One region of the Uliginosibacterium flavum genome, then DNA from elsewhere that is predicted to be linked to it. Evidence: predicted binding sites of a transcription regulator. Region 1 holds the regulator's gene; the other holds the start of a gene.
What was found. The regulator sigma-54, encoded in region 1, starts transcription at its own class of promoters, with help from an activator protein. The targets are predictions, from matches to a motif close to TGGCACGCTTNCTGCTNA.
Positions count from the first base shown of each region.

Region 1 (6,016 bases):
GAAACGCGCTCAGCCATCTTGCGTGACAGATAGACCCGCAGGACTTCAATCACGCGTGCGGATTCCAGCGGTGAGGCCATCACCGGCACTCCCGCTTCATCGCAGGCTCGACGGACAATTTCCGGCACGTCGCAATCATCAGCAACGATGACTCCGGGAGGAGAGCAGGCGAGGATGCCCAACAAATGCTGCTCAAGGTGTTCGCGGGTTTGTTGGCGTGCCCAAGCGAACTCTGCTTCGCCCATGATCTGCAAACGATTCGGGTGAATCAGGTTGAGGTGACCCACCATATCGGCTGGCCACACCCGATGATCAGAAACCGACAACCAAGAATCCAGACGCCCCGCAACATGACGCAATTGCAGCGCAGTGCGATTGGCCTCAAACAGCTGGGCTACGCTCGCTCGACGCATGGATGCTCCAGTCATCAAAAGCTGCCGCAACACTCATGGCATCCGGCGCGGCACAAAGGGTTTCGCGGAACGTCTTGTCGCTGAACATCTGCGCCAACTCTGCCAGTAAACGCAGATGCGTTTCATTGGCCTGTTCAGGCGCCAGCATGATGAAAAACAGATTGACCGGAGCCCCATCAGGCGCATCAAAATCGATGGGGTCACGCAGGCGCAGGAAAGCGCCTTGCGTCTCCTTGAGGCCTTTGACGCGCTGATGCGGAATCGCAATCCCCATGCCCAAGCCCGTCGAGCCAAGCTTTTCGCGCTGAGTCAGCGCATCGACCACTTTCCTGGCCGCCAGACCGCTATGCTGCTCAAACAGGGCCCCCACGCACTCAAACACCGCGGCACGGGAATTCAGCGCGATATCAACAACAATCCGCTGCGGATCAAGAATCTTGGAGATCAGGTTCATGCCAGGTTCGGTCTTACTTACAGAACAGCGGCGAGTCTCCTTTCGGAGCTCGCCGCTTGTCAGGTTGGAAATTGACAGTTCAGGACTTCATCCTGCAGTCGCGGCAGGCCCATTATAGGCCTCGCCCGCCCTGCTGCGTCCAGTCCGGCCGCAGCACAGCTGAACTGTGTTGCGCGCACGCTCAGTCCGCGCTTGCAATGCTCTGGCGCTTCACGGATTCATGACCGTGATCACCGGCTTTCTCCTTGTGCTTGAGTACCTGACGATCCAGTTTGTCAGCCATCGCATCGATCGCCGCATACAAGTCATCGTCTTCACACTCCACGTGGATATCCTTACCACGCACGTGCACTGTCACTTCAGCTTTCTGTTTGAGTTTTTGTACCGAGAGGATTACATGGGTTGCCGTCACATGATCAAAATGACGAATCACCCGATCAAGCTTGGTGCTGACATACTCGCGCAGGGCGGGGGTCACTTCAAGATGGTGCCCGGTGATATTGAGATTCATAAAACACTCCTCTCCTGTTAGATCGACTTGCGCTGACTGACCGGCGGAATATTGAGCAACTCCCGGTATTTCGCGATTGTCCGGCGTGCTACCACAATACCCTGCTGGCCCAACAATTCAGCAATCCGGGCATCAGACAAAGGCTTGCGCCCGTCCTCAGCCGCAACCAGCTGGCGAATCAGCGCGCGAATCGCCGTAGCTGAACATTCACCACCCGTATCGGTGGCAACGTGACTGCCAAAAAAATATTTCAGTTCAAAGACGCCACGGGCACTGGCCATATATTTCTGAGTCGTTACCCGCGACACCGTCGACTCGTGCAATTCCAGCTCTTCAGCGATCTCGCGCAAGGTAAGCGGACGCATCGCCACTTCGCCATGCTCGAAAAACTGTCGCTGCCGATCCACTATCGCCTGTGAAACCCGCAGGATCGTGTCAAACCGCTGCTGTACGTTCTTGATCAACCACTTCGCTTCCTGCAGGTGCGTCGACAGTGTGCTGCTTACGCCCCGGTTATGGTGAAGTATATCGGCATAGACCTTGTGAATCCTTAGCCTCGGCATTGCTTCCGAATTAAGATTTACCGTCCAGGCACCCCGATATTTCCGGACAACCACATCGGGAATCACATAACGCGTCTCGGGCGCGGCAAAACGAGCACCCGGCCGGGGATTGAGGCTGCAGATCAACTCCTGCGCGGAACGCAATGCATCGTCATTACAGGACAGTCGGCGCTTGAGCTTGGCGAAGTCACGTGCGGCCAGCAACTCCAGATTGCCATCAACGATGATCATGGACAAGCGCCGTGACTCGCTCTCCGGCAGGGTCTTCAATTGCAAAAGCAGACTTTCCTGCAGGTTGCGCGCCCCGATTCCTGCCGGATCAAGGCTTTGCACCTGATGCAGGGAAATCGTCAAATCTTCCAGCTCAACATCCCATTCAGGCGGAATCAGCGGAAGAAGCTCTTCAAGCTCCTGCAGCAACAGACCGTCATCATCCAGAGCCTCGATCACCAGCATGACCAAGGCGCGATCCCGATCCGTCATGGCCATCAAGGCAACCTGACCCAACAGATGATCCCGCAAGGACGTCGCTGCGGCCTGGAGATCCTGAAAATCGCCGTCTTCACCATCGCCACTTCCGTGCGAAGCCCCTTCACTGCGCCATTCGGCGGCCTCGCCGATGTCGTCATCCGACACACTGTCGTAGGCTTCGTTGATGCTATCGGGCATGTCGGCCACGCTCGCCGCTTCATACTCGTCCTCGCCCGAAGACACGCGCTCGCTGGAGTACTCCTCACCCGCAGTGGCCATACTGGCCTCTTGCGGCTCGGGCAGAGACGGACTTGCGCCCTCATCTTCCTCGCCCGCCTCGCGTTCCAGCATCGGGTTCTCCAGCAGCATGCGCTCGATTTCCTGATTGAGTTCGAGCGTGGACAGTTGTAGCAACTTGATGGATTGCTGCAACTGTGGCGTCAAGGCCAGTTGCTGGGAGAAGCGAAGCTGAAGCGAGGGTTTCATGCGGACAGTGATACCAGCCGGCCCATGCCGGCCTGATGAAAAACGTTATAAACGGAAATGTTCACCTAGATAAACTTGGCGTACCTGATCATTTTGCACAATCTCTTCCGGCGTACCACCCGCCAGCACTTCACCCGCATTGATGATGTAAGCGTGGTCGCAAATCCCCAGTGTTTCACGCACATTGTGGTCGGTAATCAACACCCCGATTCCACGTGCTTTCAGGTAGCTAATGATCTTCTGAATATCCAGCACTGCAATCGGGTCAACCCCTGCAAAAGGTTCATCGAGCAGAATCAAACGAGGGCGGGTTGCCAGCGCCCGGGCAATTTCCACCCGACGACGCTCGCCGCCGGAAAGAGACATTGCGGTCGCATCGCGCAGATGGGCAATGTTCAACTCATCCAGCAACTCATCGAGACGCTTCGCCTGCTCTGCTTTACCCAGCTTCTGCAGCTCAAGCACCGCCAGAATATTCTCGCTGACCGAGAGTTTGCGAAATACCGAGTTTTCCTGCGGCAGGTAAGACAAACCTTGATGAGCGCGCTTGTGGATCGGCCAGTGAGTCAGATCCGCACCATCCAGATGGATGCTGCCGCCATCGGCACGCACCAAGCCAACAATCATGTAAAAACACGTCGTCTTGCCCGCCCCGTTGGGGCCCAACAAGCCCACTACCTCACCACTGCCGACCTGGAAGGAAACATCGTGCACCACGGTACGCGACTTGTAGCGTTTCTTCAGGCTGGCTACCCTAAGCAGACTCATTAAATGGTTCTTTCAACATTGTCCGGATCACTTCAACCGTAAAACCACGCGATTGCATGAAGCGCGCTTGGCGCGCCCACTCGCTTTGATCCTTCGGCAACTCACCAAATTTTTTCGCCCACACCGCACGTGCGCGCGTCAGCTCATCCTCGACAAGACCTTCGCCCAACGCTGCTGCGGCAATTTCGTTACTCACGCCTCGATCAGCCAGTTCGCGCCGCAAACGTTCGACGCCCACGCGCCCGCCCTGAGTGCGCACCAAGCTTTCAGCAAAACGCACATCCGATTGCAGGCCGGTTTCGGCCATGCGATCCAGCACGGCTTCAACGTCCTGCCCTTCGACAGCCTTGGCTTTAAGCTTGCGCCGCAACTCCACGCGCGAATGTTCGCGCATGGAGAGCAGCCGCAAGGCCGTCGACTTGAGTGATGGAACCGGTTTCTTGCTCACAGACCTGAATTACTCCGCTTTCACCTGAATGGCAATCACGCCGACCGCCTCGCGGATCTTGTTTTCGATCTCGATGGCAATGGCCGGATTATTGCGCAGATATTCGCGCGCATTATCCTTACCCTGACCGATTTTTTCGCCCTTGTAGGCATACCAGGCGCCACTCTTCTCGATGAATTTGTGCTCGACACCCATATCGACCACTTCACCTTCGCGGGAAATACCTTCCCCGTACAGGATATCGAAGTGCGCCTCACGGAACGGCGGCGCCACCTTGTTCTTGACGACCTTGACCTTGGTCTCGGAGCCGATGACTTCATCACCCTTCTTGATCGTACCGGTACGACGGATATCCAGACGCACGGAAGCGTAGAACTTCAGCGCGTTGCCACCCGTCGTGGTTTCCGGGCTACCGAACATCACGCCGATTTTCATGCGGATCTGGTTGATGAAGATGACCAGCGTATTGGTGCGATTGATGTTGCCAGTCAGCTTGCGCAGCGCTTGACTCATCAAACGGGCTTGCAGGCCGGGCAACTGATCGCCCATCTCACCCTCGATTTCGGCACGCGGCGTCAGCGCGGCGACCGAATCAATCACGACCATGTCCACACCACCGGAGCGCACCAGCATGTCGGCAATTTCCAGCGCCTGCTCGCCCGTATCGGGCTGCGAAATCAGCAGATCTCCAACATTCACGCCGAGTTTCTGGGCATAGACGACGTCCAGCGCGTGCTCGGCATCGATGAACGCAGCCGTACCGCCCATTTTTTGCAGCTCGGCAATGACTTGCAGAGTCAGTGTGGTTTTACCCGAGGATTCCGGGCCGTAAATTTCAACCACACGGCCGCGCGGCAGACCGCCAATCCCCAGAGCGATATCCAGCCCCAACGAGCCGGTGGAGATGGCCTGAATGTCGGACACCACCTCGCCATCACCCAGACGCATGATGGAACCTTTGCCGAATTGCTTCTCGATTTGTGCCAGCGCAGCAGCAAGTGCTTTGGCTTTATTGTCGTCCATGTAATACCTCACTCAGTGGTCGGAAAGATTATGGCACAGAGCTTGCGAGGCAGTGCTGACTGCCGGGACTCAGGCCTTTCTTGGTACTGTATAAATATACACCAAAAGCTCTCGGGCGCAACACCGCTGTTTTCGGTAGCGAATTACAGTGTCTGATTTATGCAGCAGCGGGATGCCTGATCCTTCACATTTGTTGGTTAAGCTCGGTAAAGCCGCTTGGCTTGGCAAGACGCTTGAGTAATGATTCGCTTCCGTTGCTGCGACCCCTTGCACCCCTTTACCCATGGCGCCTTTGCGGATAACGCAGAGATGAGTTTGATGAGTCGTTATACCCTTGCCCTGCTGCTGTCCATTTGCGGCCTGCTAGCCGCGTGCCAGAACAAGGACACAGCGTCCGTCGGAGCCAGCGCTTCTGCGCCCACGAACGGCGAATCAAAGCTGGCCGCTGACGCCAAGGGCGCCGCCGCGCGCGGCAATCGGCCTCAGGTAGTGACCACTACGCTGAGCCGCATCGAAAACGTGCCCTTGCTACTGGAGGCCCAAGGCAATGTGCTGGCGCTGGATGAAGTCGATGTGCGCCCGCAGAAGAGCGGCATGATCACCCAGATCCACTTCAAGGAAGGCGACGAAGTCCGCCGTGGTCAGTTGCTGCTCTCGCTCGACGCGCGCGACGATGATGCCAATGTCAGCAAGGCCGCCGCCGGCTTGGCCAGTGCGGATGCCGCATACATGATCGCCCAGCGCGATCTGAAACGCGGCCAGGAACTGGCCGACAAGAACTTCATCGCCCCATCGGCGCTCGACACCACTCGCAGCAAGGCCGATACGGCGCTGGCCAATCAAGCCCAGGCGCGCGCGGCTCTGGAGCAGGCCAAGGTG
Region 1 covers NZ_JBEWZI010000002.1:119,736-125,751, forward strand. The annotation lists gene hprK (HPr(Ser) kinase/phosphatase) at 1-413, opposite strand, end outside; gene ABXR19_RS02225 (PTS sugar transporter subunit IIA) at 382-867, opposite strand; gene hpf (ribosome hibernation-promoting factor, HPF/YfiA family) at 1,049-1,378, opposite strand; gene ABXR19_RS02235 (RNA polymerase factor sigma-54) at 1,396-2,898, opposite strand; gene lptB (LPS export ABC transporter ATP-binding protein) at 2,944-3,666, opposite strand; gene recX (recombination regulator RecX) at 3,653-4,114, opposite strand; gene recA (recombinase RecA) at 4,124-5,137, opposite strand; gene ABXR19_RS02255 (efflux RND transporter periplasmic adaptor subunit) at 5,456-6,016, shown strand, end outside.

Region 2 (6,016 bases), on a different contig from region 1:
GATGTTCTCCACCGTTTGTACATGCCCGCGCGAGCTTGTCCTGTCCAGCATTGGTGCTACGTTCAGGCGTGTCCAGACGATGCTTTCATCACTGCGCAGAAAGCGCACTTCGGCGTGAATCGATGCATGGCCCGTTGGGGCTGCGCGCCATTCGTCAAGAACCCGCTGTCTATCCTCGGGATGTATTGCCGAGCTCCAGTTTGTGCCCAAGGCTTGCTCATGCGTAAGCCCCGATATCTCGCCGTAAGCCGCGTTTGTATAAACGCAGCTGTCCTGTGCATCCGAGACAAATATACCCAGCGGAGAAGCATCGCATATTGTTCGGAAGCGTTCCTCGCTATTGCGCAGTGCGTTGCGTGCGTTTTCACGCTCGATGACACAACGCAGGGTACGTGGCAGCCAATGAGCATCGAGATGAGCTTTGGCAAGATGCTCATGTGCGCCACGCTGCACGGCCTGACGCGCAGTTTCTTCGCTGCCAGCGCCACTGAGAACAAGAATCAGGGAATCCGGAGTGGCTTGCGCCACCTGATCGAAGGCCTCGATGCCTTGGCTATCGGGCAATGTCATATCCAGCAGAATTACTTCAACACGCTCTTCATTCAGTCGTCTTAGCGCATCAGCAAGGCAAGTCACCAACTCCACATGAAAGCGCCCGTCTTCCATGTCCGTGAGGGCCTCCTGGATCAGTTTGGCGTCAGCGGGATCGTCTTCGATGAGAAGTACAGTGGTGGCATCATTCATGGGATGGTGCCGGGAATGGGTTTCGCGTATTCAGGTCGAAGCCATGCGGACGCGCTATCGTGAGGCCTTTGACAACGATGCCAAGGGCAGGTCTTGCCCGTAGTCCCTGAGGCTCAAGCGCGACAGGGGAAATCCTATATAGGCCTTGCTCCATTGGAAAGTCCATCCTGTCTTGTGCACGTGTCCAGCACTATCAATACATCGGAGGCGTATCAGTTAATGCGTGTTGCGAGGGTCAAGCTAAGGTGAGCAAGCTTCTTGTTCGAGTAGCAAACTAAGTGCAAATTCCGGTATGGTCGGTTCGGTGGAGTACATAAGACCAAGAATTGATAGAAAGCCGTCGTCAGATCGGCATTGATGACATCGCAATGCGATCAGCCTGTTCATGCAGCCTCGAGGAGTTGCGGTACCACGTGCAAGCGGCTCTCCTCCCGCTTGGTGCCAGTGGTGGCTTGGCCTGATGCTTGTTACGCGGGCACGCTGAGACGAATGGCAGCCCAACTCCGGAAGGGGTAAGGCTGCATGTCTCTGGGGGGCAGAGCATCTATCGGCACTGCGCCTGGCAACGCACCCCTACGCCGGCGTGAAGGGTTCTGATTTTGATATGCTTGAAGAGCCGCTCCGGGCGGACTTCTTTGGCATGCATGCCTGAAGATGCATTGTGGCCGTGCATCTTCGGTTGGTGTGCTTGTAGACCAAAGCTGTGTGCGGCTCTTCAGCCAGGCTTTGTTTGAAGCCGGTGTTGGTGTGAGATACGTGGTTTTCGATGACGCACAAATGCAAACGCCCGCCGAGGCAAGTCGGCGGGCGTTTGCATTTGTGCGGCAGGCCTCAGGCGGCTTTCTTGACTTGCTTCTGGTACAGGAACTCCAGGATCGCGGCGCGGCAGCGGATGAATTCGGCGTCGTTGGCCAGCGCGAGTCGATTGCGTGGTTTGGCCAGATTCACTTCGAGGATTTCGCCGATGGTCGCGGACGGGCCGTTGGTCAGCATGACGACGCGATCGGACAGCAGGACGGCTTCGTCCACGTCGTGGGTGACCATGACGACGGTGGCGCCGGTCTTGCCCATCACGCCGATCAATTCGTCCTGCAGGGCGGCGCGGGTCAGGGCGTCGAGTGCGCCGAAGGGCTCGTCCATCAGCAGGATCTTGGGTTCCATGGCGAAGGCGCGGGCGATGCCGATGCGCTGTTTCATGCCGCCGGAGATCTCGCCGGGGTGTTTGTCGGCGGCGTGAGCCATGTGCACCATTTCGATGGCGGCCAGGGTGCGGGCCTTGAGTTTGCTCTTGCTTTCCTTCGTGCCAAAGACTCGTTCGACGCCGAGATAGACGTTTTCGAAGCATGTCAGCCAGGGCAGCAGGGAGTGGTTCTGGAAGACCACCGCGCGCTCCGGGCCGGGGCCGGCGATTTCGCGTCCGCCGCAGATCAGTGCGCCATCCGTGGGCAGGGTCAGCCCGGCAATCAGGTTGAGCAGGGTGGATTTGCCGCAGCCGGAGTGACCGATCAGCGAGACGACTTCGCCTTCGCGGATCTGCAGGTTGATGTCGCGCAGGGCGATGAATGGACCTTTCTTGGTCTCGAAACTCATGCCGATGTTTTCGATTTGTACGAGTGATTTCATGTTCGTTCTCCTTCTTGATCAGCTGTTGCTGTCGTAGCTGAAGCGTTTGGCGATGCTGATCAGGGCTTGTTCAAGCGTGAGGCCGACGATGCCGATCACGAAGATGGCGATGATGATGTTCTCGACCTTGAGGTTGTTCCATTCGTCCCACACCCAGAAGCCGATGCCGACGCCGCCGGTGAGCATCTCGGCTGCCACGATGACCAGCCAGGCGGTGCCGATGGACAGGCGGATGCCGGTGAGCATGTAGGGCAGCACCGAGGGGAAGAGGATCTTGGTGATGATTTTCCACTCGGACAGATTCAGGACGCGGGCGACGTTCATGTAGTCCTGCGGGACGCGTTGCACGCCTTGGGCGGTGTTGAGGATCATTGGCCAGATCGAGCAGATGAAGATGGTCCAGGTGGCGGCCGGGTCGGCGCGTTTGAACACGAGCAGGCCGATCGGTAGCCAGGCCAGCGGGGATACGGGGCGCAGCAGCGAGATGATCGGGTCGAGCGCCTTGTTCAGGAACTGGAAGCGACCCAGCAGGAAGCCCATCGGGATGCCGATGGCGGCGGCAAAACCGAAGCCGATGGCGACGCGTTTGAGCGAGGACAGGATGTTCCAGCCGATGCCCTGATCATTCGGGCCGTTGCTGTAGAACGGATCTGAAAACAGGACGATGGCGGCTTTCCAGACGACTTCTGGCGTCGGGATGCCCTTGTTCTTCATCGATACGATGGCCCAGATGCCGATCAGCAGGGCGAAGCCGATCAGGGGGGGCAGCAGGGCTTTGGCCAGACGGCTGGCGAATTCGCGGACTTCGGAGGGTTTGCGGGCGGCGGGGGCGGCTGCAGGTGTAGCGGGGGCGGGGGCTGTTGTGCTCATGTTGTCGCTCTTTTTGCTGGTCTTGCCGGATGCGGACTTGGGGCTGGGGGTGTTGCTCAAGGAGATGGCCATGCTGCTTGCGGTCATGATGGGCTCCGGGATTCAGGCTGCGGGTTGTGAGGCCCGCAGCGGTTTCAGACAGGTCAGGCTTTGATCTTGAAGCTGGCGGCGTACTTGGCCGGGTCTTTGCCATCCCACACCACGCCGTCGAAAAACTTCGAGCTGCGCATGTCGGACTTGGGAACCGGCGCCTTGACGATGGCGGCCGCTTGTTTATAGAGCGCTATCTGGTTGATCTTTTTGGCGGTGCCCAGGTAATCCACATCGCCCTTGAGCAAGCCCCAGCGCTTGTGCTGGGTGAGGAACCACATGCCATCGGACAGGAAGGGGAAGTTCACCTGGCCGTCGTTGTAGAACTTCATGTAGTTCTTGTCGGACCAGGTTTTGCCCAGGCCGTCTTCGTACTGGCCGATCATGCGGCTGCGGATGACGTCGGTATCGGTATTGACGTAGGACTTGGCCGAGATGGTTTCGGCGGTCTTGCTGCGGTTGGCGGCGCTCGCATCAATCCACATCGAGGCCTCGAGAATGGCGCAGATCATGGCGCGCGCCGTGTTCGGGTACTTGGCGAAGAATTCGGCAGTGGTGCCCAGAACCTTTTCCGGGTGATCCGTCCAGATGTCCTGCGTGGTGGTGGCGGTGAAGCCGATCTTGTCGATGATGGCGCGCTGGTTCCAGGGCTCGCCCACACAGTAGCCGTCCATGTTGCCAACGCGCATGTTGGCCACCATTTGCGGCGGCGGTACGACGATGGTCTTGACGTCGCTCATCGGGTTGATGCCGTTGGCCGCCAGCCAGTAGTACAACCACATGGCATGGGTGCCGGTGGGGAAGGTCTGGGCGAAGGTGTATTCCTTTTCCTTCTTGGCGATCAGCTTGGCCAGTGAGGCGCCATCGGTCACGCCCTTGTCCTTGAAGCTGTTGGCCAGCGTGATGGCCTGACCGTTGTTGTTCAGGGTCATCAGGACGGCCATGTCTTTCTTTGGGCCGCCGACACCCAGATGCACGCCATATACCAGGCCGTACAGCACGTGGGCGGCATGCAACTCGCCATTGACCAGCTTGTCGCGTACGCCGGCCCAGGAGGCTTCTTTGGTAGCATTGATCTTGATGCCGTATTTCTTGTCCAGGCCCAGCACACTGGCCATGACCACGGAGGCGCAGTCGGTCAGCGGGATGAAGCCGATATTGACTTCGGTGAGTTCGGGCTTGTCACTGCCTGCGGCCCAGGCGCTGCTGGCGGGCAGCAGGCCGGTTGCTGCGACTGCGGCGGCGCTGCTCACGGCAACACCTTGTTTGAGGAAGCTGCGGCGGCTGAGGGTGGCATCGAATTTCTCCGTCATGTTTCTCTCCTGGGATACAAAGGCTAAGGGGCGTCAGAAATGCAAACGGCGTCACAGCTCCCATTGCCTCGATGAGACGTTGGGGGCTGGACGCCGTTGTCCATGCAAGCCGTCATTGGCTTGACTTCACGGACTACTTAGCAGGCAGCGTGCCAGTGTTTAAAAACTGTTTGAATTCATGGTTTTGAGAGTTTTTTTAATGCGGGAGGCGGGCTGATGCGCCCGCCGTGTGCGCCGCCTCAGTGCGAGCGGCGGCTGTGCTGCACCAATTTGATCTGGATCAAAAGGCTGTGTCGGCGGTATGGGTATTGCCGGCTTCAGCCAAGCAGGAGTTCGGCGGCCGAGACGATCTGGCTGGCGACATCGCCGAGCTTGAGTCCGCGTTCCATCGCCATCTTGCGCAGGGCGTGATAAGCCTCGTCCTCGCTCATGCCGCGCGATTGCATCAGCAGGCCCTTGGCCTTGTCGACGATGACCCGCTCCGAGAGTTTGCGTTGTGCGGAGTCGCGTTCGGCCCGCAGGCTTTGATATTCGTCGAAGCGCGCGGTGGCAACCTTGAGCAGGGATTCCAGGCGGGAGGGGGCGAGACCGTCCACCACATAGGAAGAGACGCCCGCGCGCATGGCCTGGCGGATCACGTCGTCGGTGTCGTCGTCGGCGAACATCAGTACCGGGCGCGGAAAGTTTCGATCCAGTGCCGCGAGATTTTCGAGCGTATCGCGGCTGGGGGAGTCGGTGTGGATCAGCACAACGTCCGGGTGCAGGCTGACGACTTTATCGTGCAGATCCAGTGCGTCCGGCAGCACAGCGGCAACCATATGGCCGGCGCGAGTCAAGCCTTCGCAGATTTCGAGGGCGCGTTCCTGGATTTCATCGATAACGAGGATTTTGAGCATGGTTGGGGGGCGCAATTATTTTTAGTGCCCTCTGCGGGGCGAATGGCCTCCAGTATGCCCGTGACGGCAAGGTGTTGTGCAGCTTGCCTGAAAAAGCTTTTCCGGCTATTATCGTCGGTTCTCTTGCCCCACCGGTACGCATGCCGGGGGGCTGTTATCAACCCGTAAGGAGTTTGCATGCGACATTATGAAATCGTATTCATTGTCCACCCCGATCAGAGCGAGCAAGTGCCCGCCATGATCGAGCGCTACAAGGCCCTCGTGGCTTCGCGCGCTGGACACATTCATCGTCTGGAAGATTGGGGCCGCCGCCAACTGGCTTACCCGATCCAGAAGATCCACAAGGCCCACTATGTTCTGATGAACATCGAAGTGGATCAGCCGACCCTCGACGAGATCGAACACGCGTTCAAGTTCAACGACGCTGTGCTGCGCCATCTCACCTCCAAGACGAAGAAGGCTGTTACCACGCCGTCTCCG
Region 2 covers NZ_JBEWZI010000029.1:24,586-30,601, reverse strand. The annotation lists gene ABXR19_RS18390 (EAL domain-containing protein) at 1-744, opposite strand, end outside; gene ABXR19_RS18385 (ABC transporter ATP-binding protein) at 1,576-2,367, opposite strand; gene ntrB (nitrate ABC transporter permease) at 2,386-3,324, opposite strand; gene ABXR19_RS18375 (CmpA/NrtA family ABC transporter substrate-binding protein) at 3,381-4,640, opposite strand; gene ABXR19_RS18370 (ANTAR domain-containing response regulator) at 4,958-5,536, opposite strand; gene rpsF (30S ribosomal protein S6) at 5,714-6,016, shown strand, end outside.
Region 2: a site for sigma-54 is predicted at 4,778-4,795, ahead of ABXR19_RS18375 (CmpA/NrtA family ABC transporter substrate-binding protein). Genes of this name have one in related genera too.